Regions from separate parts of the Streptomyces sp. NPDC027185 genome, predicted to be linked through region 4. Evidence: riboswitches for the same ligand, from Rfam matches in the RefSeq annotation. Region 4 holds a riboswitch; each other region holds the start of a gene.
The links. A riboswitch is a leader RNA that binds a small molecule or an ion and turns the genes downstream of it on or off. The one in region 4 is predicted to bind cyclic di-AMP.

Region 1 (7,071 bases), on a different contig from region 4:
GCCGTGCTGCCGACGCCGCCGGAGCGGATCGGGGGGCTGGCGGTGGCCGCCCGTTACGTCGGCGCGCAGGCCGACGCGCGGATCGGCGGGGACCTCTACGCGGTGCAGGAGACCCCGCACGGTGTGCGGCTGATCGTCGGCGACGTCCGGGGCAAGGGGCTGGAGGCGGTCGAGGCGGCGGTGATCGTCATCGGTGCGTTCCGGGAGGCGGCGGAGCAGGAGGCGACGCTGGAGGCGGTGGCCGGCCGGCTGGAGCGGGCCCTCCAGCGGGAGGGCCGGCGGCGCGAGGGGCTGGATCAGTACGAGGGGTTCACCACCGCCGTGCTCGCGGAGATCCCGTCCGGGGAGCGCGCCGTGCTGCGCGTCCTCAACCGCGGGCATCCGCCGCCGCTGCTGCTCGCCCCGGACGGCGGACTGCGCACCCTGGTGCCCGCGGTCCACGCGTTGCCGCTGGGGATGAGCGAGGTGGCCGGGTGGCCGGACCGGGCGGACGAGACGTTCTTCCCCGCCGGTTCGGTCCTGCTGCTGTTCACGGACGGGCTGACGGAGGCCCGCAACCGCGCGGGGGAGTTCTACGACCCGGTGGCCCGGCTGCGCGGCCGGGCCTTCCCGGGGCCGGAGCAGCTCCTGGACACGCTGGTCACCGAGGTCGCCGCGCACACCGGCGGGGCGGGCGCCGACGACATGGCGCTGCTGGCGGTGCAGCGGCCGATGGAGGAGTAGGACCGGAGGCGGCGGTAACCGCAGGCGCGGCGGGGCGCGGGTGGAGCGGCGTCCGGCGCGCGGAGGCCGGTTGTACGCCGGGCGCGCGGGGAGCCCGGGGCGGTTCCGGCGCGCCGGGCGTACGGCCGCTCCCCGCGCGCCGGGACCGCCTACGGGCGCGGACCCCTACGCCACCCAGTGCAGGCTCCGGCCGTACGCCTCCGTCAGGGCCACCGGGCGGTCGTCCAGTGCGAGGGTCAGCAGCCGCTCCCGGTGGCCGGGGGCGAGGCGGTCGGCGGAGGGGGCGGCCCGCCACGGGGTGAGGGAGTGGTGCTCCTGGGAGATCCAGTGGCCGCCGCCCGGCCGCCCGGCGAGCAGCGCGCGCACCCGCTCCGCGAGCCGCTCCCGGTGCGCGGGCGGCAGCGCGGGCAGCGCGTCGGTGTGCAGCACCACGAGGGTGGCGTCCGCCGGAACCCGGGCGGCGAGCGCCGGCAGCTCCTCGACCGGGTCACCACGGACGATCTCGGGCCGCGGCGCCGCCCGTACCGCGTCCACCGCCGCCGTCAGCAGCCGTGCGCGCTCCGGGGTGCCCGGCCACACCAGGGAGCGCAGCCAGCGCAGCGCCTCTGGGTCGTCCACCGGGTCGAGCGGAGCGGTGCCGATGCCGCCGCGCCAGACGATCTCCGGCAGCCGCGCGGGCGGTGCCGCGTCCGCCGGGTCCACCCGGTCCTCGCGCCCGATGCGGCACCGGAAGGTGACCGGTGCGTCCGGGGCGCCGAGGACGTACGGCTCCGGGGAAGCGGCCGTGGCAGGCGTCCCCGGGGCGGCATCGGGCTCGTACGCGTACCGGTAGCGGTCCGGGTGGAGGGCGAGGCCGGTGGTGACGCCCACCTCCAGGAGGGCCAGCGGGCCGCGGAGGCGGGCCAGGAGGGGCAGCAGGGTGGCGCAGCGGGCCGGTTCGGCGGTCCGGGCGGAGCGGTCCGTGACGACGGCGCGGACCTCGTCCCAGTGGCGGATCGTCCACTCCCGCCAGCGGCCGTACGCCGCCGCCCCGCGCGGGCCCTGCTCGGCGTGCGGCCCGTCGAGGTGGCGGACGGCCGCCAGCAGCAGGTCGGGCCGTTGCTTGTCGCCTGCCGGGAGGGAGGCGGCGAGGAGTTCGCACAGCTCCTGGTCGTGTCCGATCCGCGCCGTCAGCTCCTCGTGGGCCGCGCAGCGGCCCCGCGCCTGCCACCACGAGAAGTCCTGGTAGCGCACTGCCAGGGCCTGAGCGTTGTTGACGAAGTCGGCGACCATGATCAGACGTTAATGCCCTCACGGAGCGTGAGGGTTATGCACCCCTCCGCATAACAAGTGATGCACAATCACGCGGAGGCCGTTTCGTAAAGGGTGGTCAACTCGCCCGTTTTTCACGGATGTTGTCCGGGAAAGTCTTGGCCAGGGAACGGGTTCGGGTGGAGTGGATTCACAGGAACGCTTGGAAAACGGCCGCGGTCTCTATTACTGTCCGATAACGGAGCGCGGTCGTCCCAGCCGTCGCAGAGGCGGCACCGTGCCCCCACGCCGAATCCCGTACGCGCTCTTCAGGCACCCGGACATCCGGGCACACAGGTGGTCAGTTCCCGCTATGGCGTCTCCGTGCACGCCGGTGCGCCGATATTTCGTGAACTGCCGTGATGTGTCCTGACCTTGCCCCGGGCGGCCCGAGCGGCGCGGCGGGAACCGGGGAACCACCACCATGGGGTGAATCGGACGCCTCGGCCAGAGGCCGCCCGTAGGAGACCTTCCTGCTCCGAACCCGTCAGCTAACCCGGTAGGCGCGAAGGAAGGAAAGGAGTGCGCCCCCGTGGCGTCCAACAGGCTTGCCCCCGAGGCCCCGTCCGCCGAACTCCCCCACGGCTTCGCCCCCGGCCTCCCCGCCGCCCCGTCCGACACGGCGGTCTTCGCTCCGGGCTCGTTCACCCCGGAGGGCCTCGCCGCCCAGGGCCCCGGTTCGTACGGCGCGGCCGCCGGCGGGCACCCGCCGCTGGAGACCGCGGACGCGGCGGCCGACGCCCCCGGTGAGTGGAACCCGACCGAAGAGTCCGTACGGGCCGTCCGTGGCCGCCACCGCGTCGCCAGGCAGCGTGGCGGGCTGGCCCGCAGCGGCACGGTCCTCGGCGTCGGCGTGATCGCGGCGGTCGGCGCCGGCGGGATGGCGACCGCCGAGGAGAAGCCGCCGGTCCCGGTCTCCGTACCGGACCTCACCACCCTCGCCGCCGACGTCACCGGAGCGCTGCCGGACGCCGAATCGCTCCCCGGCATCGGCCCGTTGCTCGGCTCTTCCGACGACGCGGGGACCACCACCGCGGCGCCGCTGTCGTCCGCCGGCCTGACCACCGAGGACGGCCGGGGGACGGGCGCCGGGGAGGCTCTGCGCAGCCGCATCCTCCAGCAGGCCGACACCCAGCAGACGGCCGCCGAGCGCGACGCCCGGGGCGCCGCCGAACACGCCGCCTTCGCCCAGGCGGAGAAGACCGCGGCGAGCGACCACCGGGAGGCGGTGGCCGACGCGAAGGCGGAGCGGGCCGAGGCCGCGCGCAAGGAGGCGGCCGCCAAGGCGAAGCGCGAGGCCGAGGCCCGCGCGAAGGCGGAGGCGGCCCGCCTGGCCGAGCTGGCCAAGAGCTATCTGCTGCCGGTCACGTCGTACACCCTCACCGCGAGCTTCGGCCAGGCGGGCGACCGCTGGGCCGCCGACCACACCGGCCAGGACTTCGCCGCCCCCACGGGCACGCCGGTCAAGGCCGTGCACTCCGGCACCATCACCCAGGCGGGCTGGGCCGGTTCGTACGGCTACCGCATCGTCCTCACCCTCGACGACGGTACGGAGCTGTGGTTCTGCCACCTGTCGTCGATGGTGAAGACCGGCGGGAAGGTCGCCACCGGTGAGGTCATCGGCCGGGTCGGCGCCACCGGGAACGTCACCGGCCCCCATCTCCACCTGGAGGTCCGCCCCGGTGGGGGCGGCCCCGTCGACCCGATGCCGTGGCTGCGCGGGCGCGGGCTGCACGTCTGACCCCGGGGAGAGCGGCCGGTCCCCGCTGAGCCGGCCGCCTCCGGAAGCGGATCCCCGAGGGGAGCGGACGGTTCCGGGGGCTGCCGCCGAGAAGGTGCGGCGCCGGGCGTTCCGGCGCCGTGCCGGGACGTCGCCGCGGTGCGGGACGGACCGAGGCTGGCGGGGTGACGCTGTGCGGCCCGTCGGCCGCCGTCACGAAGAGTCGTCGTCGCGAAGAGTCGCCGTCACGAAGAGTCGTCGCCGCGGTGCCGGACGGGCCGCGGTCGCCGGGGCGCGCGGGGTGCTGTCGTGCGCCGGTCGGGGGCCCGGACGCCCGGGGCGCGCACGGTGGCGGCGCGCGCCGGCCATGGCCGGTGCCTGCTCACGGCCTCGGCCCTGGCCTGGGAGGGAAGGCTCCCCGGGGGCCCGGCCCGGTACCGCGCCGGGCCGCGACGTCCCACCCGTCCGGCACACGGGCCGGGCTCCCCCGGATGCCGCGCGCCGGAATATCCCCGCGCCGCGGCACGCTGCACCTACGCATGACCACCACTCGTAAGCCCCTCGGCTCGCTCTCCGTCTCCCCGCTCTGCCTCGGGGGCAACGTCTTCGGCTGGACCGCCGACGAGTCCGAGTCCTTCGCCGTGCTCGACGCGTACGTCGCCGGCGGCGGCAACTTCATCGACACCGCCGACGTCTACTCGGCCTGGGTGCCGGGCAACAAGGGCGGCGAGTCCGAGACCGTCATCGGCAACTGGCTCACCGCCCGAGGCAACCGCGACGACGTCGTCATCGCCACCAAGGCCGGCGCCCACCCCGACCTCAAGGGGCTGGCCGCCGGCACGGTCAAGAAGGCCGTCGAGGGTTCGCTGCGCCGCCTGCGCACCGACCGCATCGACCTCTACTACACCCACTACGACGACGAATCGGTCGAGGTCGGCGAGTTCCTGACCGCCCTCGACGACCTCGTCCGGGCCGGCAAGGTCCGCGAGATCGCCGCCTCCAACATCTCGGCGGCGCGCCTGGAGGAGGCCCTGACCTTCTCCGAGCGCGAGGGCCTCGCCCGCTACGTCGCCCTCCAGCCGGAGTACAACCTCGTCTCCCGCGACACCTACGAGGGCGAACTGGCCGATGTCGCCGCCCGCCACGGCCTGGGCGCCGTCCCGTACTACGGCCTCGCCTCCGGCTTCCTGACCGGTAAGTACCGCCCCGGTACGGACGTCGACAGCGCCCGCGCCGGGAAGGCGGCCGCCCACCTCGCCACCGACCGCGGTGTCCGCGTCCTGACCGCCCTCGACACCGTCGCCGCCGCCCACGGCGCGGAGATCGCCACCATCGCCCTCGCCTGGCTCGCCGCCCGTCCCACGGTCACCGCCCCGATCGCCAGCGCCCGCACCACCGCCCAACTCCCCGCCCTCCTGGCGGTCCAGGACCTCCGCCTCACCCCGGAGGAGCTGGAGACGCTGGACGAGGCTTCGGCGTAGACGGCGACGGGCCCCGCCGGGGCGGCCCGCCCTTTCCGGCACCGGGCAGGCCGCCCGCCCGTGGGAGTGTGGGGCGGAGCACCGGGAGGGAATCGCCATGGAGGAGGCACACCGACCGGACACGGCCCCCGCGCCGCTGCCCGCCGACCGGCTGTCGGCGTACACGGAAGCGGGCGCGCGCCTGGCCCTGCTGAGCGACCGCGACCTCGGCGCCGCGCTGGCCACCGCCCCGGCGCACGGCTCAGGCATCGGCGGCCGGCGGACGGAGATGGAGATCACAGGGCGGCGGGTCTTCGTCAAACGGGTCCCGCTGACCGACCTCGAACTACGGCCGGAAAACGTCCGCTCGACCGGCAACCTCTTCGGTCTGCCCCTCCGGTACCAGTACGGGGCGGGGTCTGCGGGCTTCGGCGCCTGGCGAGAACTGGCCGCCCACCTCATGACCACCGCCTGGGCCCTGCGCGGCGCGTACGCGGGATTCCCGCTGCTGTACCACTGGCGCGTCCTGCCGGACCGGCCCCCGGACGACTTCGCCGACCTGTTCGGCGGGGTCGCGGGAGCCGTCGCCCACTGGGACGGCTCCGCCGCGGTACGCCATCGGCTGGAGGCCATCGGCGGTTCCTCGTCCAGCCTGGTGCTCTTCCTGGAGCACGTACCCCGGACGCTCACGGACCACCTCGGCGACGTCCGCCGCGGCGCCTGGGCGGAGCCCGGCGGCGCGGCGCCCTACCTCTGGGCGGAGAACGAACTGCGGCGCGGTACCGAGTTCATGAGCGCCCGCGGGCTGGTCCACTTCGACGCCCACTTCCGCAACCTGCTCACCGACGGCCGTCAGGTCCACTTCACCGACTTCGGCCTGGCCCTCAGCCGTGACTTCGACCTCTCCCCTGAGGAACGCGCCTTCCTCACCCGCCACCTCGCGTACGACCGCTCCTATGTCTTCGAGCACCTGATCCGCCACCACTTGCCGGAAGCCGTGCGCGGCAACACCGATCAGGAAGCCTTCCTGAAAGCCTGGCTCACCGGCCACCGCCCCGACGCCGTTCCCCTCGAAATCACCCAGCTCCTCGACCGGCACGCCCCGCACGCGGCGGTGCTGGCCGGCTTCCACCGCCGCTGGTTCGAGGTGAGCAAACGGACACCGTTCCCCCGTGCCGAGATCGAACAGGCACTGAGACCGGCCGGCTGACGAGGGCGGCGAAGTGGCGGCGGGTCGGCGAGGTGGCGAGGCGGCAAGGCGGCGAGGGTGGCGGGGCGGCAAGGCGGCAAGGCGGCAAGGCGGCGAGGGTGGCGGGGCGGGCGGGAGCCGGGTGAGACCCGGAGCCCTTCCCGTACGGGATTCCGTCGGGTTTCGGGTCCGTCCTGTACGGGGTCCTGCCCGGTCTCGGGCTTGTCCTGTACGGGGTCCTGCCCGGCCCCGGGTCTGTCCTGTACGGGGCCCTGCCCGGCCTCGGCTCCGTCCCGTACGGGATTCCGCCCCGTCTCGACTCCGTCCCGTACGGGACTCCGCGCCGGACATGCCTGTCCGGGGGCGGCCCCGGACACGACGACGCCCGTACGGGACGGAGCCCCGTACGGGACGGAGCCCCGTACGGGACGGAGCCCCGTACGGGCGTCAGCTGCGGACCGTTCGGCGTCGCGCAGGGGTCACCCGCGTCGGTCCGCCACCGCCCACGACGCCAGCGCCATACCGCCGGCCACCGCGAACACCGACGGCCACGCCCCGATCTTCTTCGCCAGCGGATGCGACCCGGCGAACGCCGCCACATACGCCCCGCCCAGCGCCGCCGCGGCCTTCCCGCCGGCCTTCTCCTGCCACCCCTTGGCCGCCACCGCCCCGGCAGCGGCCAACGCCAC
Region 2 (7,071 bases), on a different contig from region 4:
GTGAGGCGGACGCCGCCGACCTCGCGCTGACTGTGCTGGGCGGCGGCGAGTCCTCGCGCCTCTACAACCGCCTGGTGCGCCGCGACCGCTCCGCCGTCGCCGCCGGGTTCGGCCTGCTGCGGCTGGCCGGCGCCCCGTCCCTGGGCTGGCTGGACGTGAAGACGTCCGGCGGTGTGGAGGTCGCGGACATCGAGAGCGCCGTCGACGAGGAACTGGCCCGGTTCGCCGCCGAGGGGCCCACCCCGGAGGAGATGGAGCGGGCGCAGGCCCAGCTGGAGCGCGAGTGGCTCGACCGCCTCGCGACGGTCAGCGGCCGCGCCGACGAACTGTGCCGCTACGCCGTCCTGTTCGGCGACCCGCAGCTGGCGCTGACCGCCGTGGGGCGTGTCCTGGACATCACGCCCGAGGAGGTGCAGGCGGTCGCCCAGGCCCGGCTGCGCCCCGACAACCGCGCGGTGCTCGTGTACGAGCCGACCGCCGCCGACGACAGCGCCGACAACGACGAGGAGGCGGACCGGTGAGCGACGCCACCACCCGCGAGGACCTGGCCATGAGCGAGATGACCTTCCACCCGCAGCCCAAGGGCGGGGCGCCCCGGCCGTGGGCCTTCCCGGCGCCCGAGCGCGGCGCACTGCCCAACGGCCTGACGGTGCTGCGCAGCCACCGCCCCGGCCAGCAGGTCGTCGCCGTCGAGGTCGACATCGTCGCGCCGCTGGAGACCGAGCCGGAGGGGCTGGACGGCGTCGCCACGATCATGGCGCGGGCGCTGTCGGAGGGGACCGACCGGCACGACGCCGAGGAGTTCGCCGCCGAACTGGAGCGGTGCGGCGCCACGTTGGACGCCCACGCCGACCACTCCGGTGTCCGGGTCTCCCTGGAGGTCCCGGCCTCCCGGCTGCCGGGCGCCCTGGGGCTGCTCGCCGACGCGCTGCGCGCCCCCGCCTTCCCCGAGAGCGAGGTGGAGCGCCTGGTGCGCAACCGCCTCGACGAGATCCCGCACGAGCTGGCCAACCCGGGGCGCCGCGCCGCGATGGCGCTGTCCAAGGAGCTGTTCCCCGCGTCGTCCCGGATGTCGCGGCCCCGGCAGGGCACCGAGGAGACCGTCGGCCGCATCGACGCGGCGGCCGTCCGGGCGTTCTACGCGGCGCATGTGCGACCCGCGGCGGCCACCGCCGTGATCGTCGGTGACTTCACCGGCATCGACGTGGACGCGGCGCTCGCCGACACGCTGGGCGTGTGGCAGGGACCCGCCGCCGAGCCGGTGACCGTCACGCCGATCACCGCGGACGACACCGGCCGTGTGGTGATCGTCGACCGTCCCGGCGCGGTGCAGACGCAGCTGCTCATCGGCCGGATCGGAGCCGACCGTCACGACCGTCAGTGGCCCGCGCAGGTCCTCGGCACGTACTGCCTCGGCGGCACGCTGACGTCGCGTCTGGACCGGGTGCTGCGGGAGGAGAAGGGCTACACCTACGGGGTGCGCTCCTTCGGGCAGGTGCTGCGCTCGTCGGCGCCGGACGCGCCCGGCGGCCCGGTCGGCGCCTCGCTGCTGGCGATCAGCGGCTCGGTCGACACGGAGTCCACCGGGCCGGCCCTGGAGGACCTGTGGAAGGTGCTGCGCACCCTCGCGGCGGAGGGCCTCACGGACGCCGAGCGGGATGTCGCGGTGCAGAACCTCGTCGGTGTCGCGCCGCTGAAGTACGAGACGGCGGCGGCGGTCGCGGGGACCCTCGCCGACCAGGTGGAGCAGCATCTGCCGGACGACTACCAGGCGCAGCTGTACGCGCGGCTGGCCGAGACCGGCACGGTCGAGGCGACCGCCGCCGTGGTCAGCGCCTTCCCTGCCGACCGGCTGGTGACGGTGCTGGTCGGTGACGCGGCGCGGATCGCGGAGCCCGTGCGGGCGCTGGGTATCGGTGAGGTGAAGGTCGTCAGCGGCTGACGGTCCGGTGGAGCGGTGGCCCGGCCGGGCCACCGCGGCGCCCGCCTTCCGGTGCGGAGGCTCGGCGTAAGGGGACGAAACGGGATCCCGGGGGCGGTCGTCCGCCCCCGGGATCGCCTGTATGTCCGGTTCTGGTTCCGCTGTCGCGGTGTGGTGTAACGCACAATATGGCGTTTCTGTTTGCCGATTGAAAGTTGCCACGATTAGCGTCATGCGCGCTGTCCGTCAGTAGCACGCCGCAACCGCGGCACCGGACAGTCATCGCCGAGTCCCCGTACGGCGCGAGCCAGGGGAGCCGGGGACCCACATGTCCCCTGGGGTGAATCGGGCGCCTCCCCGGAGGAGCCCGTAGGAGACCTTCCTGCTCCGAACCCGTCAGCTAACCCGGTAGGCGAGAAGGAAGGAAAGGACCAGCCAGCACATGGCGTTCACCCGTGCCACCGGGAAACACCGCCGTCCGAGCCGCAGCGCCCGGACGACCCGCAACATCGCCTCCGTCGCGGGTCTCGCCGCCACCGGCGTCGTCGCCTCCGTCGCCTCGCCCGCGATGGCCGCCACGTCCGGTGCCGCGCACGACACCGGACTGCACCGCGCCGTCGTGATCGGTGACGAACTCGCCGAGCGGATCGAGGCCCAGGCCGACGCGCAGCAGGCCGTCGCCGAGACCGCCGAGGCCAAGGCGAAGGCCGAGGCCGACGCGGAGAAGCAGGCCAAGGCCGCCAAGGCGGCGGCCGACAAGCGGCACGAGGCGAAGGTCCGCGCGGCCCGTGAGGAGGAGCGCAAGCGCCTCAACGCCTTCGTCGCGCCCATCTCCGGCTCGTACGTCTCCACCGCCTACCAGGCGTCCAGCGGACTGTGGTCCTCCGGTTCGCACACCGGTATCGACTTCCACGCCGCCACCGGCACGAGCGTGCACGCCGTCGGCGCGGGCACCGTCGTCGAGGCGGGCTGGGGCGGTGCGTACGGCAACAACATCGTCATCAAGATGAACGACGGCACCTACACCCAGTACGGCCACCTGTCGCAGCTGGGCGTCTCGGTCGGCCAGCGGGTGATGCCCGGCCAGCAGATCGGTCTGTCCGGCGCGACCGGCAACGTCACCGGTGCCCACCTGCACTTCGAGGCCCGTACCGGCCCGGACTACGGCTCGGACATCGACCCTGTCGCCTACCTGCGCGCGCACGGCGTCAACGTCTGACGTCCGCCCGCCCCGCGCGGCCCCCGGAGCCCCGGCTCGCCCCCACAGGGCGACCGGGGCTCCGCCGTGTCCGGTGACGGGTGGTCGGTCGGCCGGATTTCCCGGGGTCCGGGAATGCGCTCACCAAAAGATCTCCATGAACAAGTGAAGGCGGTGAAGGAGCCTTCACCGTCGAATAGAGTCGCCGGAAAGGCGCCGCGGGGCGGCGTTTTCCGGGAAGGACGGTGGAGGCGCCCACGATGACGCGAGGTCAGATTTCCGTGCAGCGCATCTCCACGGCGATCCGCGACGACATCGTCTCCGGCGCGCTGCTTCCGGGCAGCCGGCTCGTCGAGGACCTTCTGGCCGCCCGCTACGGCGTCTCCCGGGTGCCGGTCCGTGAGGCGCTGCGCACCCTGCAGTCCGAGGGGTTCGTCACCGCGCGGCGCCATGCGGGGGCGTGTGTCGCGGCGCCCACCGCGCAGGAGGCGGCCGACCTCCTGGACCTGCGGGCACTCCTGGAGCCGATGGGCGCCGCCCGCGCCGCCGCCCGCCGCACCGACGCGCAGCTGAAGGTGTTACGGGGCGTGGTGCGGCTCGGCAGGGAGCGGGTCCACCGCGGCTGCCCCGGTGATCTGCCCCGGCTGGACGGCTGGTTCCACGAGACGCTGGCGCGGGCGGCGGGCAACCCGGGACTGACCGCGCTGCTGACCCAGGTGCGCCGGAAGATCGACTGGATGTACGTCGTCGAGCGCCCGGCACGGTACGCGGAGACGTGGGACGAGCACGGCGCGGTGCTGGACGCAGTCGCCCGGGGCGACGCGGAGGCGGCGCGCGCCCTGATGGCGTCGCACGTCGCGCGGTCGCTCCCGGCGTACCGTCCGCGCCGCCGCCCGGCGACCGCGGTACGCCGTCCGCCGTGCTCCGCCGGCGCCGGGCGGATGCGTTCCGTTTAGGACCCGGTTTACGGGACGGCGGACCGGTGGCGGAATCTTTTCGGTGCCGTGCGGGGAATTACGGAAATCGACGCGAGCGGAAATCGGACCGGCCCGGGGAATTCCCGCGCCGTGGAATTGCGCGTTTTCCGTGTACGGGCCGCTCGTGCGGTGGAGAAGCGCGCGGGCGGGGAGCGGTCCGCTCGGCGGGTGCCCGCCGGCTCGTGCGGGGCCGCGCGGCGGGAGCGCCCGGGAAAGGGAAGACCCCGCCGCGGGTGACCGTGTCGGTCGTGGCGGCGGGGCGGTGCCCCGGTCAGGGGGCGGTGGGGGCGTCCCGGTTCAGACGGTCTCCGGCAGCTCGTCGAGCCCCTCGGCGACCAGCTTCGCCAGGCGCTCCAGCGCGGCTTCCGCCCCTTCGGCGTCCGAGGCGAGCACGATCTCCTCGCCGCCCTGGGCGCCCAGGCCCAGCACCGCGAGCATCGAGGCCGCGTTCACGGGGGTGCCGTCGGTCTTGGCGATCGTCACGGGGACCCCGGCGGCGGTGGCCGCACGGACGAAGATCGAGGCGGGACGGGCGTGCAGCCCCTCGGCCCAACCGACAGTGACGCGGCGCTCAGCCATGGTGTTGCCCTTCAAGTCGTTACGGTTGTCTAGACCACTCTCTCATGGCGGCCCCCGTGCCGCGGAAGCCCCGCCCCCGGTGTTCCGCGCCACGTCCGCCCCGGCCCGCCGGCCCTGCCCGGGGACGGGCGGCCGGGCGTCCCCGGGCAGGGCCGCACACCGAGCCGGTTGTCGGTGCCCGGCCGTACGCTGTCCGCATGCAGCAGCCGCCGGATCACGCCTACCCGAGCCACTGGGAAGCCGATGTGGTGCTGCGCGACGGCGGCACCGCCCGGATCCGCCCGATCACCCCCGACGACGCCGCACGTCTGGTCTCCTTCTACGAGCAGGTCTCGGACGAGTCGAAGTACTACCGCTTCTTCGCGCCCTACCCCCGTCTCTCCGACCGCGACGTGCACCGCTTCACCCACCACGACTACGTCGACCGGGTCGGCCTCGCCGCCACCGTGGGCGGCGAGTTCATCGCCACCGTCCGCTACGACCGGATCGACGCCCGGGGCCGGCCGGCCAAGGCCCCGGGGGACGACCAGGCGGAGGTCGCCTTCCTGGTGCAGGACGCCCACCAGGGCCGCGGGGTCGCCTCCGCGCTCCTGGAACACATCGCCGCCGTCGCCCGGGAGTGCGGCATCCGCCGGTTCGCCGCCGAGGTGCTCCCCGCCAACACCAAGATGATCAAGGTGTTCACGGACGCCGGCTACGTCCAGCAGCGCACCTTCGAGGACGGCGTCGTCCGGCTGGAATTCGACCTCGAACCGACCGAGCAGTCCATGGCCGTGATGCGCGGCCGCGAGCAGCGTGCCGAGGCCCGCTCCATGCAGCGGCTCCTCGCCCCCGGATCGGTCGCCGTCATCGGCACCGGCCGCGAGCCCGGCGGCGTCGGCCGCACCGCCCTGCGCCACCTCCTCGACTCCGGCTTCACCGGCCGCGTCCACGCCGTCAACCACGCCTTCCCCGAGGGGGCCGGCCGCCTCGACCCCGAGGGCGTCCCCGCCGTCCGCTCCCTGCGGGAGATCGACGGCCCCGTCGACCTCGCGGTCATCGCCGTCCCCGCCGACCGCGTCCCCGAGGTGATCGACGACTGCGGGGAGCACGGCGTCCAGGGCGTCCTGGTCCTCTCCTCCGGATACGCCGAGGCCGGGCCGGAGGGGCGCGAGCGCCAGCGCGCCCTGCTGCACCGCACCCGTTCCTACGGCATGCGGCTGATCGGCCCGAACGCCTTCGGCCTGATCAACACCGCGCCCGGCGTCCGGCTGAACGCCTCGTTCGCACCGGTGATGCCCGCCACCGGGCGCATCGGGCTGTTCACCCAGTCCGGCGCGATCGGCATCGCCCTGCTCAGCGGGTTGCACGAGCGCGGCCCCGGGGACGGCTCGCCCGCCGGCGTCTCCACCTTCGTCTCCGCGGGCAACCGCGCCGACGCCTCCGGGAACGACCTGCTCCAGTACTGGTACGACGACCCGGACACCGACGTCGCGATCCTCTACCTCGAATCCATCGGCAACCCCCGCAAGTTCACCCGCCTCGCCCGCCGCACCGCCGCCGTCAAACCGGTCGTCGTCGCCAAGGGCGCCCGCCACCACGGCACCGCGCCCCCGGGGCACGCGGTCCCCACCGTCCGCATCCCGGACAGCACCGTCGCCGCCCTGATGCGGCAGGCCGGCGTCATCCGCGTCGACACGGTCACCGAACTCCTCGACGCCGGGCTGCTGCTGGCCTCCCAGCCCCTCCCGGCGGGCGCCCGCGTCGCCGTCCTCGGCAACTCCGAGGCGCTCTCCCTCCTCGCCTACGACGCGTGCCTGACCGAGGGCCTGCGCCCGCGGCGCCCCCGGGTGCTGCCCTCCGCCGCGACCCCGCGCGACTTCCACACCGCCCTCACCGAGGAGCTGGCGGGCGAGGGCTGCGACGCCGTCGTGGTCACCGCGATCCCCTGGGTGGGCGAGGGCGACGCGACGACCCCCGGGGAGGCCGAGGAACTGGCCGAGGCGCTCCGCTCGGCGGCCGCCGCCGGCCCCGCTAAACCGGTTGCCGTCGTCCACCTCGCCATGGACACCCTCGCGGCGGCGCTCGCCGCCCCGGGCGTCCCGGGCGGGCCCGACGACGCCTCCGGGGGCGGCGCTCCGGGGGCGACCGCCGCAACGCCCCCTGGCGGCGCCACTCCGTTCGCCCGCCCCGCCGCCGCGCCCGGCCCCACCCCGCAGGACACCGAAGCAGCGACCGGACCCGAAGCATCCGCCGAACCCGTTGCCACCCCGGGCGGCGCGCCTGCCACGGCATCCGCGCCCGCCACGTATCCGCCCGCCCGCACGCCGCTCCCCGCCTATCCCGCCGCCGAGCGGGCCGTCCGGGCCCTCGCCGAGGCCGTGCGGTACGCCGCCTGGCGCCGGGAGGCCGGGGAG
Region 3 (7,071 bases), on a different contig from region 4:
GACCACGGCGAACACCTCACCGAGAACGAGGTCGCCGCGATGGCGTTCATCCTGCTCTTCGCCGGTTTCGAGACCACCGTCAACCTCATCGGCAACGGGATCTACGCCCTGCTGCGCGCCCCCGACCAGCGTGAACTCCTCCAGAAGTCGCTGGCCTGCGGCGACGCGGACGTCCTCGCCACCGGTATCGAGGAGCTGCTGCGCTACGACGGGCCGGTCGAACTGGCCACCTGGCGGTTCGCGACCGAGGAGCTGACGATCGGCGGCGAGCGGATAGCCGAGGGCGATCCGGTGCTGGTGGTGCTGGCCGCCGCCGACCGTGACCCCGCACGCTTCGACGCCCCGGACACCCTCGACCTGCGCCGCACCGACAACCCGCACCTCGGCTACGGCCACGGCATCCACTACTGCCTCGGCGCGCCACTGGCCCGCCTCGAAGGACAGACCGCCCTCGCCACCCTCCTGACCCGCCTGCCGGACATCCGTCTTGCGGCGGAACCGGACGATTTGCGGTGGCGGGGCGGGCTCATCATGCGCGGTCTGCGGACCCTCCCCGTGACGTTCACCCCGGCCCCCTGACGACACGCCGCCCGGCCGCGCGGACGGCCTTCCGAGGCCCATGAGTTGACGCCTCGTCAGCCACGTGACCTGCACGTGATCTCCGCTACACCGGCTTGTGACGCCCCGTGAGCCCGGTTACCTTGCCACCGAACAAGCGCCCCGCCGCTCGGTGGTGGCCGCACCGGACCCCGGGCGGCCGTGCCGGGACGCCCGGGGCGGACAACTCAACCGCCGCTCGAAAGGCAATCGCATGCGCACCGGCAACGGCAGACACCGTCGCCCCCGCCAGGCACCGGCCCTCTTTGTCACGGCGGGAGTGACCGGCGCGGGCCTCGCCCTGCCCCTCCTCGGCGCGGGCGCCGCCCACGCCGCCGATGCCACCACCTGGGACCGGGTCGCCCAGTGCGAGTCCGGCGGCATCTGGTCCAGCGCCCCCGGCAACGGCTTCTACGGCGGGCTCCAGCTCACCCTCGACATGTGGCGCGACCACGGCGGTCTGGAGTACGCGGCCCGGCCCGACCTGGCCAGCCGCTCCCAGCAGATAGCCGTGGCCCAGGCGATCCTCGCCGAGCGCGGTCCGGACGCCTGGCCGCGCTGCGCCGCCGGCGCCGGGCTCACCGAGGACGGCGGCACCCCCGACGTCGACCCCGGCGGCACACCCCCCGCCGACACCGACGGCAGGCTCCCCGACACCGGCACCGACCCCGGCACGGACTCCGGTACGGACGCCGGCACCGACCCGGGCACGGACACCGGCCAGGACGGGACCCACGCCCCCAGCACGCCGGATCCGGACGCCACCGGCCCGTCCACCCCCGAGGACGCCCCGGACCCGTCCACCACGCCCGACCCCACCGACTCCCCGAAGCCCCCCGGTGAGCCGGACCGGCCCGGCGGCGCCGACCCCTCCGCCGACCCGTCCGGCCACGCCACCGGCCCCGCCGAGCCCTCGCACCCGTCCCGTACGACGCCCCCGGCGGACGACGAGGGCTCCCGCGGCGACGGCTCCGGGCGCCACCGCGGCGGCGGCGATGCCGAGGAGGACGGCGACCACACCCCGGGGCGGCGCGCCTCGCGGGGTGGCGAGCGGACGGAGCCGGGCGACGGCACGTACGCCGTGCGCCCCGGTGACAACCTGTCAGCGATCGCCGAGGCGCGGGAGCTGCCGGGCGGCTGGCCCGCGCTGTACGAGCGCAACGAGGACGTCATCGGCGACGACCCGGACCTCATCCACCCCGGTCAACTCCTCGATCTGGGCCGCTGATCGAGGCGATAGGCGGCTTTTGCCCGTTTTGGCGAAAGTGAGATATGGCTCTCGTCGCGCTCCGTGGTGTCCGACCCGTCCGGGGAAATCCGCACCACGCCCCACCTGCGGAAATGTGACCCCTCTGTGATCATTGGCGGTCAACTGGGCGCAGAAAGCGGGGTTTGAACGAAACGGAGGGTTCTGCTTACGGTCAGCACCGCTCGCCAAAGCGGGCCCTTCGTTCACACGCCGAATCCTGCCGGTGGGCGAAGGTGGTCGACGCGCAAGCGCCGAAGGCAGGAGCGGGGGACCCAAGGTAAGCGCCGGCCCCACCCGTGAAAGCGGGTCAACCGGCTTGGGGTGAAGCCGTGCACAAGCACGGCCGGGCAATCCACGCCGCCCGAACCCGACAGCTCACCTCGCAGGCGTCGGTGAGGAAAACGAACCATGCTGAGCAACAAGGCCAAGCACCGCCGTCCCTCCAAGGCCGTCCGCGTCGCGACCCTCGCCGGTGTCGCCGGCGCCGCCGTGGCCGTCCCGCTGATGGGCGCCACCAACGCCTCCGCCGCCTCCGTCGCCACCTGGGACGCCGTCGCCCAGTGCGAGTCCGGCGGCAACTGGTCGATCAACACCGGCAACGGCTACTACGGCGGCCTGCAGTTCTCCGCCTCCAGCTGGGCGGCCGCCGGCGGCACGCAGTTCGCGCCCCGCGCCGACCTGGCCACCAAGGCCCAGCAGATCCAGGCCGCCGAGAAGCTCCTCGCCATCCAGGGTCCGGGCGCCTGGTCCTGCGCCGGCGCCGGCAACCTCACCGCCGGTGGCCCGTCCCCCGACCTGAACACCGGCGCCACCAAGGCCGCCCCCAAGCAGCAGGCGCCCAAGCAGGCCCAGCCCAAGGCGGCCCCGAAGCAGCAGGCCCCGCGGACCGAGGCCGCCCCGAAGCGCGCCCCGCAGCACCACGTCATGGGCCACGGCAACTACACCGTGAAGTCCGGCGACACCCTGGCCAAGATCGCCAAGGCGCACGGCAAGAACTGGAAGTCGGTCTACGCGGACAACAAGTCCACCATCGGCTCCAACCCGAACCTCATCTTCCCGGGCCAGAAGCTCCACGTCTGATCCCCGCGGCCCGATCCCCGCGCGGGGCACCGCTCACCGCCCCGCCCTCCGGGCACCGGCCCGCCGTCCCCGTCCCCACCGCCGCGAGGCGCGCCGGGACGTGACGGCCCGCCCCTCCCGCTCCGCTTCCGTACGTACGGCGGTACGTACGGCGCGCCGGAGCGGGGGGCGGCACCGGCGCCCGGACCTCGCGGGCCGCGGCCCCGGCACCGTCCGGGTCCCGCGCCCGCCGCACCACCCTCCCCACGCGACGCCCCGTCCGGCGCGCACGTCCCCGGGGCGGCACCTGCTTCGCAGCCGGTGCCGCCCGCCGTGCGCCGAGGCGGGGTTTCGCCGTTCCGTACTCTGGTGCCGGACACACCGTCGTGGCCTGCCCTTTATCCGCCCGCTTTTCCGTTCCGCGGCCTTCGCTGCCGAAAGGCCGGAACCCGGCGTCCGAGGCACCTTTCGTCCCGTACTGCGGGCCGCGAGGCGGTCGAGGACCCGGGGGCCGTTAGGCTCGTGCCGCAGAACTCCAGACACCCATGAAGGAGACAACGTGCCGTCCATCGACGTCGTCGTAGCCCGGGAAATTCTCGACTCGCGAGGTAACCCCACGGTCGAGGTCGAGGTCGGCCTCGACGACGGCTCCACCGGCCGGGCCGCCGTTCCGTCCGGCGCCTCCACCGGCGCCTTCGAGGCCATCGAGCTGCGCGACGGGGACCCCAACCGCTACCAGGGCAAGGGCGTCGAGAAGGCCGTCCTCGCCGTCATCGAGCAGATCGGCCCGGAGCTGGTCGGCTACGACGCCACCGAGCAGCGCCTCATCGACCAGGCCATGTTCGACCTGGACGCCACCGACAACAAGGGCTCGCTGGGCGCCAACGCCATCCTCGGCGTCTCCCTCGCCGTCGCGCACGCCGCCTCCGAGGCGTCCGACCTGCCGCTCTTCCGCTACCTCGGCGGCCCGAACGCGCACCTGCTGCCCGTCCCGATGATGAACATCCTCAACGGTGGGTCGCACGCCGACTCCAACGTCGACATCCAGGAGTTCATGATCGCCCCGATCGGCGCGGAGTCCTTCTCCGAGGCGCTGCGCTGGGGCGCCGAGGTCTACCACACCCTCAAGAAGGTCCTGAAGAGCAAGGGCCTGGCCACCGGCCTCGGCGACGAGGGCGGCTTCGCCCCCGACCTCGGCTCCAACCGCGAGGCCCTCGACCTCATCCTGGAGGCCATCAAGGAGGCCGGTTACGCCCCCGGCCAGGACATCGCGCTCGCCCTGGACGTCGCCGCCTCCGAGTTCTACAAGGACGGCAAGTACCAGTTCGAGGGCAAGGAGCGCTCCGCCGCCGAGATGACGGAGTACTACGAGGAGCTGGTGGACGCGTACCCGCTGGTCTCCATCGAGGACCCGCTGTTCGAGGACGACTGGGCCGGCTGGAAGGTCATCACCGACAAGCTCGGCGCCAAGGTCCAGCTCGTCGGCGACGACCTCTTCGTCACCAACCCCGAGCGGCTGGCCCGCGGCATCGAGGAGGGCTCCGCCAACGCCCTCCTGGTCAAGGTCAACCAGATCGGTTCGCTCACCGAGACCCTGGACGCCGTCGAGCTGGCCCAGCGCAACGGCTTCAAGTGCATGATGTCGCACCGCTCCGGCGAGACCGAGGACGTCACCATCGCCGACCTGGCCGTCGCCACCAACTGCGGCCAGATCAAGACCGGCGCCCCGGCCCGCTCCGAGCGCGTCGCCAAGTACAACCAGCTGCTGCGCATCGAGGAGATCCTGGACGACGCGGCGGTCTACGCCGGCCGCTCCGCGTTCCCCCGGTTCCGCTCCGCGAACCAGTAGGCACAGCGCTCCGCGCACCGGTGAGCGCAGCGTTCGCGCGCACCGGTGAGCCAGCGAGGGCTGACGCCCCGGCGCGGTGCGCCCCGCCCCACCCGACCGAGGGCGGGCCACCCGCCGTTCACGGCCTGCGTTCGTCCCCGGCGACGGTCCCGTACCGTTGCCGGGGACGGCTGCGCTTCCGACCGGCCCCGCCCGGCCGGAAGCGCGGGAACTCCATCACGGTCGGCCCAAGGGGAGGCGACGTGTCCGCGGACCGGTTCTCGACCGCGACCCGGCTCAAGGCGCTCGGCGAACAGGCGGCGGCCCGCGTGCAGCGCGTCCGGCGCCCCCGCCGCAACCGCCTCACCGGCCGGGCCGCCCTGCTGGCCCTCGTCATGTGCTCCCTCGTCGTGGCCCTGGCCTACCCGATACGGCAGTACGTCTCGCAGCGCTCCGACATCGCCGACCAGCGCCGCAAGGCCCAGGAGGCGGCCCGGACGCTGGACCGGCTGCGCGATGAGAAGTCCCGCTGGCGCGACCCCGCCTACGTCGAGCAGCAGGCCCGCCTGCATCTGCACTTCGTCCGCCCCGGCGAGACGGGCTATATCGTCCAGGACGGCTCGCGCGCCGACGGCGGCGCTCCGCACGAGGACGCGGCAGCGGCCTCCACCCCCTGGTACGAGACCCTCTGGACCGACGTCGACACCGCCGACCGGTGACGCGCCGCGCTCCGGAACCACCCGCCCCGCACCGCTCCCGTCGCCCGCCCGCGGCCGTGAGCCCACCGAAGACCTCACCGAAGATCCCACCGAAAGCGCACATGGACACGCCTCCGCCCCAGACCGAGCCCACCGAGCCCACCGCCGCGGACATCGCCGCCTTCAAGGAGCAGCTGGGCCGCCCGCCGCGCGGCCTGCGGGCCATCGCCCACCGCTGCCCCTGCGGTCAGCCGGACGTCGTCGAGACGGCCCCGCGCCTGGAGGACGGCACACCGTTCCCGACGCTGTACTACCTGACGTGCCCGCGCGCGGCCTCCGCCATCGGCACGCTGGAGGCCAACGGCGTGATGAAGGAGATGACGGAGCGGCTGGCGACCGACCCCGAGCTGGCCGCCGCCTACCGCGCCGCCCACGAGGACTACATCCGCCGCCGCGACGCCATCGAGGTGCTGGCGGGCTTCCCCAGCGCCGGCGGGATGCCGGACCGGGTCAAGTGCCTGCACGTCCTCGTCGGCCACTCCCTCGCGGCCGGCCCCGGCGTCAACCCGCTGGGCGACGAGGCGCTCGCGATGCTGCCCGAGTGGTGGCGCAAGGGCCCGTGCGTGAGCCCCTGCCAGGACACCGCCGCCGAAGGAGGTGCCGAATGACCCGGGTCGCCGCCGTCGACTGCGGTACCAACTCCATCCGGCTGCTCGTCGCCGACGTCGATCCGGCCACCGGTGAGCTGACCGAGCTGGACCGCCGGATGCAGATCGTCCGCCTGGGCCAGGGCGTGGACCGCACCGGACGGTTCGCCCCCGAGGCGCTGGAGCGGACCTTCGCCGCCTGCCGCGAGTACGCCGCGGTGATCGAGGAGCTGGGCGCCGGACGCACCCTGTTCGTGGCCACGTCCGCCTCCCGCGACGTGGCCAACCGCGACGACTTCGTCCGCGGTGTGCGGGACATCCTCGGCGTCGAGCCCGAGGTCATCACCGGTGACCAGGAGGCGAAGTTCTCCTTCACCGGCGCCACCCGCGAACTGGCCGCCACCGACCTGCCCCGCCCCTTCCTGGTCGTGGACATCGGCGGCGGCTCCACCGAGTTCGTCCTCGGCGACGGCACGGTCCGCGCCGCCCGCTCCGTCGACATGGGCTGCGTGCGGATGACCGAGCGCCACCTGGTGCGCGACGGCAAGATCAGCGACCCGCCGGCCCCCGACCGGATCGCCGCGATCAAGGCCGATGTGGCCGCCGCGCTCGACGAGGCGGCCGCCGCCGTCCCGCTCGGCGAGGCCGCCACCCTCGTCGGTCTGGCCGGTTCGGTCACCACCGTCGCCGCCATCGCCCTCGGCCTCGACCGTTACGACTCGGACGCCGTCCACCACGCGCGCATCTCCCGCGCCCGCGTCGCCGAGATCACCGAGCGCCTGGTCACCTCCACCCACTCCCAGCGCGCCGCGATCCCGGTCATCCACCCCGGCCGCGTCGACGTCATCGCCGCCGGCGCCCTCGTCCTCCTCGCGATCATGGACCGCACGGGCGCCGAAGAGGTCGTCGTCAGCGAACACGACATCCTGGACGGCATCGCGATCAAGGCGGCCGAGGAGGGCGCGTAGTACGGGCGATACGCCCCCCGGACGA
Region 4 (7,071 bases):
TACCGGGGCGCCGACACGGGCTGCGTGAACATCCCCGGGAAGGTCAACGCCGACAGCTGGCTGACCGTCGATGTGCGCCAGATGGTCATCAACACCTTCCGGGCCGGGGACCGCCCCGGCTCCTGGGCCCTGGCCGGGTACTCCGCCGGGGCGCACTGCGCGACCAGGCTCGCCCTGGCCCACCCGGACCGCTACCACGCGGCGGTCAGCATGTCCGGATACAACGACCCGGCGGGCGAGGCCACCTCACTCGCCGGCAAGGACCCGAAGCTGCGGATCGAGAGCAACCCGCTGCACGAACTGCGGGAGGCGAACGCCGCAGGCCGCCCGCCGCACACCGCGCTCTTCCTCTCCGGCGCCCCCGGCGACGGCTACGAGGCCGGCCTCGGGCTCCAGCGGGAGGCCCGGCGGCCGACCACGGTGACCGTACGGCGGATCGGCAGGGACGCCGGCGGCCACACCACCGCGGTCTGGCGCCAGCAGGTCCCCGAGGTCTTCCGCTGGCTGAGCGGACAGATCAGGGCCTGACGCACCGGGCCGCGCGGAGCGCCCGTGCCGGTCGTCCGGCCTGCCGCGCCGCCGGCCCCGCCGCCCGCACCCCGTGCACCCGGACCTGGCAACCCGTACGGGACGGGCCCGGTCGGCGGCACCGACCGGGCCCCGCGAAGTGGCGCACCCGCCTTCCCTCACCTCCGTGCGGCGCGCCCGAGGAGCGGCCACCGCGTTCCGGACAGGACGGGAACAGGGCGGGAACAGGCCGGGAACGGCCGCGACGAGGCCCCCGGAAGGGGGTATGGGGGAGACCGTTACGATCCGCACTATGGACGTAGTAATCAATATCTTCGTCGGTCTGCACATCATCGGAATCGCCTCCCTGCTGGGAGGCTTTCTGACGCAGATGAAGGCGATGAGCGCGGGCACCGCCCGGTTCGTGCCGGCGATGCTGCACGGTGCGCTGACGATGCTGGTCACCGGCATCGCGCTGGTCGGCCTGAACCAGGCCCAGGGCAGCCCGGTCGACAACATCAAGATCGGCATCAAGCTGGCCGTCCTGGTCGTCATCCTGGGGCTGGTCTACGTCAAGCGGGACGAGGAGAGCGTCGCCAAGCCGCTGTTCGGCACGGTCGGCCTGCTCACCATGGTCAACATCTTCATCGCGGTGCTCTGGGTCTGACCCCCGCCCAGGGGCGCGCGGCGAAGCCCCCGCGCTCCCGGCGCACCCCGCGTACGCCACCGGCCCGGCCCCTGTCCGAAGGGGCCGGGCCGGTGCCGTTCTCCGGGGCGGTCACACGGCCCCGGCGGGGTGTCACGCCGGGCGGACGCTCCCGTAGACCGGCATGTAGTAGATCGACTCGACGCGGACGCTCGCGCCCGGCTTCGGGGCGTGGATCATCTTGCCGTCGCCGATGTACATCCCGACATGGCTGATGTCGTTGTAGAAGAACACCAGGTCACCGGGGGCGAGATCCTTGGTGGCGACGCGCTGGCCGAACTTCACCTGCTCCCAGGTCGTCCGCGGCAGGTCCACCCCGGCGGCCTTCCACGCGGCCTGCGTCAGCCCGGAGCAGTCGTAGGAATTGGGTCCGGTGGCGCCCCAGACGTACGGCTTGCCCATCTGCGCGCGGGCGAACGCGAGCGCCTTCGCGGCCTTCGTACGGTACGAGCCGTCGGCCGGTCCGCCGCCCTGGCCCGGGTCGGTCGTCCCGGGGGAGCCGGTGTCCGTACCGCCGCCACCGGGCTGCTCGCGCTGCTTGCGGGCCTCCTCCTCGGCCTTGCGGCGGGCCGCCTCCTCCTTCTTGCGCTCCAGCTCCGCCAGACGCGCCTTCTCCTGGGCGGTCAGGTCGGCGAGCAGCTGCCGGGCCTCGGCCAGCTTGCCCTGGACCGTCCGCTTGGAGCCGGCCAGCTCGCTCTGCGACTCCTGGAGGCGCTCCAGGCTGCGGGTCGCCTCGGCCCGCTGGTGGGCGGCGGCCGCCTGCTGCTCCTGATAGGCGTCGACGGCCTGCTGCTGCCGGCCGGTCAGCCGCTCCATGAGGTGGCTGCGGTCGGCGAACTGCTGCGGATCCTTGGCGAACATCAGCTGCGCCGTGGTGCTCATCCCGCCGCTGCGGTACTGCGCGGCGGCGAAGGTGCCCAGCTCACGGCGGGCTTCGTTGAGCTTTCCGGTGCGGCGGGCGGCGGCGTCCTGGAGGTCGCTGACCTCCGCCCGCCGCGCGTCGACGCGCTCCTTGACGGCGTTGTACTTCTGGGTCGCGACCTCCGCCTGGTGGTAGAGGGCATCGACCTTCTTCTTGACCTCTTCGACGGTCGGCTTCGGGGCCCGGGGGGCCGCCTCGGCGGACTGCGACAGCAGGGTGACGGTGGCGAACGCCGCGGTCGTCAGCCCGGCGGCCGTCCGGCGGCTGCCGGGCGAGGTGAGGGCGCGGGTGCGCGGCTTGCGGTGCGACGGCAAGGCCGGCGACTCCTTCCGTGGACCGCCTACCGGGTTAGCTGTCGGGTTCGGGCGGTGTCACAACGGAAGGCTTGCCCTACGGCCGGTGCGTCCGCGCGCGGCGGCCGTACCGGTCGATTCACCCCGGTGGTGCTGGTGGGTCCCCGGCTCCGGGTGCCGTGGGGCAGGGCCGGACTCGGCGGAGGCGGCCCGTGCGGACGCTGTCGGCCGCGGGACGCGGGCTGCCCGAGCGTGAACCTAGCCAACTCGTGTGGCTCCTGTGAAGGCAGATGTTCGAATTGCCCGAAACCTTTTCGTGACCTGTGTGCATGAAGTGACGATCGCGTGGGCAGGGCGGGGCATCTGCGCCGAATGCCGGAATCATGGGAGCTGGGGACGGAACCCCCCTCCTTCCGGCCTTTCCCCGGCTCCGGCCCCGACTGTCAGTGGGGCGGCCTAGACTCGGTGGGCGATGAGCAGCCTCTTTGACGACAGCTTCCTGGCGGACCTCGCCCCCAAGGACGAGGAGCCCCCGCCGCCCCCCGAGGACGAGCACGGCCCGGCCCCGGAGGAGGTCCCGCACGACCTCTTCAGCGGGAAGTTCGACGCGCCCGTGCCCCGGGACGCGCACTACCGCGACGGCGCCGCCCGCCCCGCCGTCGATCCGGCCGCGCTCCTGGAAGGGCTCAACGACGCCCAGAAGGCCGCCGTGGTGCACTCCGGCGGCCCGCTGCTGATCGTCGCCGGAGCCGGTTCCGGCAAGACCCGGGTGCTCACCCACCGCATCGCCCATCTGCTCGCCGCCCGCGGCGTGCACCCCGGCCAGATCCTCGCGATCACCTTCACCAACAAGGCCGCCGGTGAGATGAAGGAGCGCGTCGAGGAGCTGGTCGGCCCCCGGGCGAACGCCATGTGGGTCTCCACCTTCCACAGCGCCTGCGTCCGCATCCTGCGCCGCGAGTCCAAGCACCTCGGCTTCACCTCGTCGTTCTCGATCTACGACGCCGCCGACTCCAAGCGCCTGATGGCCCTGGTCTGCCGCGATCTCGATCTCGACCCCAAGCGGTTCCCGCCCAAGTCCTTCAGCGCCAAGGTCTCCAACCTCAAGAACGAGCTCATCGACGAGGAGACCTTCGCCGGGCAGGCGGCCGACGGATTCGAGAAGACCCTGGCCCAGGCGTACGCCCTCTACCAGGCGCGGCTGCGCGAGGCCAACGCCTTGGACTTCGACGACATCATCATGACGACCGTCAACCTCCTCCAGGCGTTCCCGGACGTCGCGGCCCACTACCGCCGCCGCTTCCGCCACGTCATGGTCGACGAGTACCAGGACACCAACCACGCGCAGTACACCCTCGTCCGCGAGCTGGTCGGCCCGGCCGAATCCGCCGCCGAGCTGTGCGTCGTCGGTGACGCCGACCAGTCGATCTACGCCTTCCGCGGCGCCACGATCCGCAACATCCTCCAGTTCGAGGAGGACTACCCGGACGCCACGACGATCCTGCTGGAGCAGAACTACCGCTCCACCCAGACGATCCTCTCCGCCGCCAACGCCGTCATCGAGCGCAACGAGAACCGCCGCCCCAAGAACCTCTGGACCGAAGCGGGCGAGGGCCCCCGCATCACCGGCTACGTCTCCGACACCGAGCACGACGAGGCGCAGTTCGTCGCCGACGAGATCGACCGCCTCACCGACGCCGGGGACGCCCGCGCCGGGGACGTCGCGATCTTCTACCGCACCAACGCCCAGTCCCGCGTCTTCGAGGAAATCCTCATCCGCGTCGGGCTGCCCTACAAGGTCGTCGGCGGCGTCCGCTTCTACGAGCGCAAGGAGGTCCGCGACATCCTCGCGTACCTGCGCGTGCTCGCCAATCCGGAGGACACCGTCCCGCTCCGCCGGATCCTCAACGTCCCCAAGCGCGGTATCGGCGACCGCGCCGAGGCGATGATCGACGCCCTGGCGCTCCGCGAGAAGATCAGCTTCCCGCAGGCGCTGCGCCGCGTCGACGAGGCGTACGGCATGGCCGCCCGCTCCGCCAACGCCGTCCGGCGCTTCAACACCCTGATGGAAGAGCTGCGCACCGTCGTCGAATCCGGTGCCGGCCCGGCCACCGTCCTGGAAGCGGTTCTGGAGCGCACCGGCTACCTCGCCGAGCTGCAGTCCTCCACCGACCCGCAGGACGAGACCCGGATCGAGAACCTCCAGGAACTCGCCGCCGTGGCCCTGGAGTTCGAGCAGGACCGGGTGGCCGGCCCCGCCGCCGAGGAGGCGGACGCGGACGAGCCCGTCTCCGGCGGCACCCTCGCCGACTTCCTGGAGCAGGTCGCGCTGGTCGCCGACTCCGACCAGATCCCCGACGAGGACGAGGACGGCAGTGGCGTCGTCACCCTCATGACCCTGCACACCGCCAAGGGCCTGGAGTTCCCGGTCGTCTTCCTGACCGGCATGGAGGACGGCGTCTTCCCGCACATGCGCGCCCTCGGCCAGACCAAGGAGCTGGAGGAGGAGCGCCGCCTCGCCTACGTCGGCATCACCCGCGCCCGCGAGCGGCTCTACCTCACCCGCTCCACGATGCGCAGCGCCTGGGGCCAGCCGTCGTACAACCCGCCGTCGCGGTTCCTGGAGGAGATCCCCGCCGCGTACGTCGACTGGCGGCGCACCGGCCCGGCGACCCCGTCCGCGACCATGGGCCAGCTGCGCTCCTCCGGCAGCGGCGGCGGGATCAGCTCCGGGTTCACCCCGTCGCGGGCCAAGAGCGGTCCGAGCGGGTTCGCCACCCGGCGGGGCAACGACCGCCCGGTGGTGGCGCTCGCCGTCGGCGACCGCGTCACCCACGACAGCTTCGGCCTCGGCACGGTCACCGGCGTCAAGGGCAGCGGGGACAACGCCGAGGCGACCATCGACTTCGGCGGTGAGAAGCCCAAGCGGCTGCTGCTGCGGTACGCACCGGTCGAGAAGTTGTGAGCGCCCGGAAGCCGTGAAAAGGCCCGGCCCGTCAGGGGCCGGGCCGCCGCAAGGACGCCTGCCGGACTTCGGGCGCCGGACGTCAGTTGGGGTTGAGGCCGTGGCTCTGCAGCCACGGCAGCGGGTTGATCGGCGAGCCGCCGCCCGGCCGCACCTCGAAGTGCAGATGCGGTCCGGTGGAGTTGCCGGAGCTGCCCGAGTACGCGATCTGGTCCCCCGCCTTGACCGAACCGGAGCGGATCTTGGTGCTGCTGAGGTGGCAGTACCACGTCTCCGTGCCGTCGGGCGCCGTCACGATCGCCATGTTGCCGTAGGCGGAGTTCCACTGGGTGCGGACGGTGCCGTCGGTCGCGGCCATGACGGGCGTGCCGTACTGCACGGGGAAGTCGATGCCGGTGTGCACGGACATCCAGTTGACGCCCGCCTGGCCGAAGAGGGCGCTCAGCCCGTGCTGCGCGACCGGCAGCAGGAACTTCGGGCGCGCGGCCTCCTTGCGCCGCGCCTCTTCCTCCTTGCGCTTCTTCTCGGCGGCCTGCCGGGCCTTGAGGTCGAGGCGCTCCTGGGTACGGCTCGCCCGGTCGGCGAAGTCGTCGGCGCCGGCGCTGAGTCCCGCGAGCTGGGTGTCGAGCTTGCTGTTGGCCGCCGACGGCTTGACGCCGCCGGCCTCCGGGGCGGCCTGCGCCGCCTCGTCCTTCTCGTCGCCGCCGAAGCTGCCGACGGTGGCCGCCGCGGCGGCGCAGACACCGAGGGCGGCGACGGAGGGCACCGCGATGGTCAGCAGCGCGGACCGCTTGGCCGTGCGGCGGCGGCCCCGGCCCCGCACGGCCAAGGCGGCGGCCCGGCCGTGACCGGGGGCGTCGTCGGCGGGGCCGGACGGGACGACCGGAACCGCCTGGGTCATCGCGTCGGCGACCGCCGCGGCGCGCGCACCCGAACCGGCTCCCGGGGATCCGGCCTCGGGCCGCGGCGGTTCGGCGGGTTCGTGCGGCAGGGCGTCCTCGGCCGGGGGACCGCCCTGGGCCGGGATGATCGCGGTGGCCGCCTGGTCGATCGCGGGCCACACGGCGGTGGCGTCGTGCCCGGACGCGTCGTGCCCGGCGTCCTCGGTGACGGCCGGCTGCACGAGCGTGGCGGTCGCCGCCTCGTAACCGCCGGTGCCGTACGCCGTCCGGTCGTCGTACCCGGCGGCCTGTCCGTCGAAGGAGCCGCTACCGAGGGGGTCGCCGTAGCCGTACGCGCCGGTGGCGGTGTCCTGCCCGAACCCGCTCGCGTCGTAGGCGCCGGTGGCGTAGGTGGTGTGCGCACCGGTCGGGTAGGCGCCGGTGTCCTGGCCGTACCCGTCGCCGTAGCCGTAGGCGTGGGCGCCGGGGGGCTCGTGGCCGGTGTGGGCGTACGGGTCGTAGGCACCGCCCTGCGTGTCCGGGCCGTAGCCGGTGCCGTACGTCATGGCCTGGTGCGTGCCGGTGTCGTACCCGGCCGTGCCGTACGCGCCGGTGTCGTAGGAACCGGTGTCAGGGGCGCCGGCGCCGTACGACGCGGTGTAGGTGCCGGAGTCGTAGGCGGCGCCGTACGGCTCGTTGCCGTAACCGGTCGCCGGGTACTGCCCGATGTCGTAGCCGCCGGGCAGGGAACCGAAGAGCGGATCGGCGGCGTCGTACGCGGGGTAACCGGCCGCGGC

Region 1: another riboswitch for cyclic di-AMP. It lies ahead of ACZ4M8_RS28215 (M23 family metallopeptidase); the one in region 4 lies ahead of ACZ4M8_RS09275 (C40 family peptidase).
Region 2: another riboswitch for cyclic di-AMP. It lies ahead of ACZ4M8_RS28560 (M23 family metallopeptidase); the one in region 4 lies ahead of ACZ4M8_RS09275 (C40 family peptidase).
Region 3: another riboswitch for cyclic di-AMP. It lies ahead of ACZ4M8_RS20380 (transglycosylase family protein); the one in region 4 lies ahead of ACZ4M8_RS09275 (C40 family peptidase).

The regions. Positions count from the first base shown of each region.
Region 1 covers NZ_JBVHRF010000010.1:186,557-193,627, forward strand. Annotated here, with positions in the region: gene ACZ4M8_RS28205 (PP2C family protein-serine/threonine phosphatase) at 1-723, shown strand, start outside; gene ACZ4M8_RS28210 (DUF2332 family protein) at 889-1,995, opposite strand; cyclic di-AMP (ydaO/yuaA leader) riboswitch at 2,380-2,533, shown strand; gene ACZ4M8_RS28215 (M23 family metallopeptidase) at 2,546-3,754, shown strand; gene ACZ4M8_RS28220 (aldo/keto reductase) at 4,273-5,214, shown strand; gene ACZ4M8_RS28225 (protein kinase family protein) at 5,312-6,403, shown strand; partial or broken gene ACZ4M8_RS28230 (hypothetical protein) at 6,862-7,071, opposite strand, start outside.
Region 2 covers NZ_JBVHRF010000011.1:65,765-72,835, reverse strand. Annotated here, with positions in the region: gene ACZ4M8_RS28570 (M16 family metallopeptidase) at 1-521, shown strand, start outside; gene ACZ4M8_RS28565 (M16 family metallopeptidase) at 560-1,942, shown strand; cyclic di-AMP (ydaO/yuaA leader) riboswitch at 2,195-2,350, shown strand; gene ACZ4M8_RS28560 (M23 family metallopeptidase) at 2,364-3,140, shown strand; gene ACZ4M8_RS28555 (GntR family transcriptional regulator) at 3,380-4,075, shown strand; gene ACZ4M8_RS28550 (HPr family phosphocarrier protein) at 4,394-4,675, opposite strand; gene ACZ4M8_RS28545 (bifunctional acetate--CoA ligase family protein/GNAT family N-acetyltransferase) at 4,873-7,071, shown strand, end outside.
Region 3 covers NZ_JBVHRF010000006.1:87,953-95,023, reverse strand. Annotated here, with positions in the region: gene ACZ4M8_RS20390 (cytochrome P450 family protein) at 1-579, shown strand, start outside; gene ACZ4M8_RS20385 (transglycosylase family protein) at 812-1,825, shown strand; cyclic di-AMP (ydaO/yuaA leader) riboswitch at 2,086-2,250, shown strand; gene ACZ4M8_RS20380 (transglycosylase family protein) at 2,255-2,926, shown strand; gene eno (phosphopyruvate hydratase) at 3,465-4,754, shown strand; gene ACZ4M8_RS20370 (FtsB family cell division protein) at 4,997-5,452, shown strand; gene ACZ4M8_RS20365 (DUF501 domain-containing protein) at 5,554-6,099, shown strand; gene ACZ4M8_RS20360 (Ppx/GppA phosphatase family protein) at 6,096-7,046, shown strand.
Region 4 covers NZ_JBVHRF010000002.1:930,178-937,248, reverse strand. Annotated here, with positions in the region: gene ACZ4M8_RS09285 (alpha/beta hydrolase) at 1-528, shown strand, start outside; gene ACZ4M8_RS09280 (hypothetical protein) at 821-1,174, shown strand; gene ACZ4M8_RS09275 (C40 family peptidase) at 1,307-2,449, opposite strand; cyclic di-AMP (ydaO/yuaA leader) riboswitch at 2,458-2,640, opposite strand; gene pcrA (DNA helicase PcrA) at 2,901-5,393, shown strand; gene ACZ4M8_RS09265 (M23 family metallopeptidase) at 5,476-7,071, opposite strand, start outside.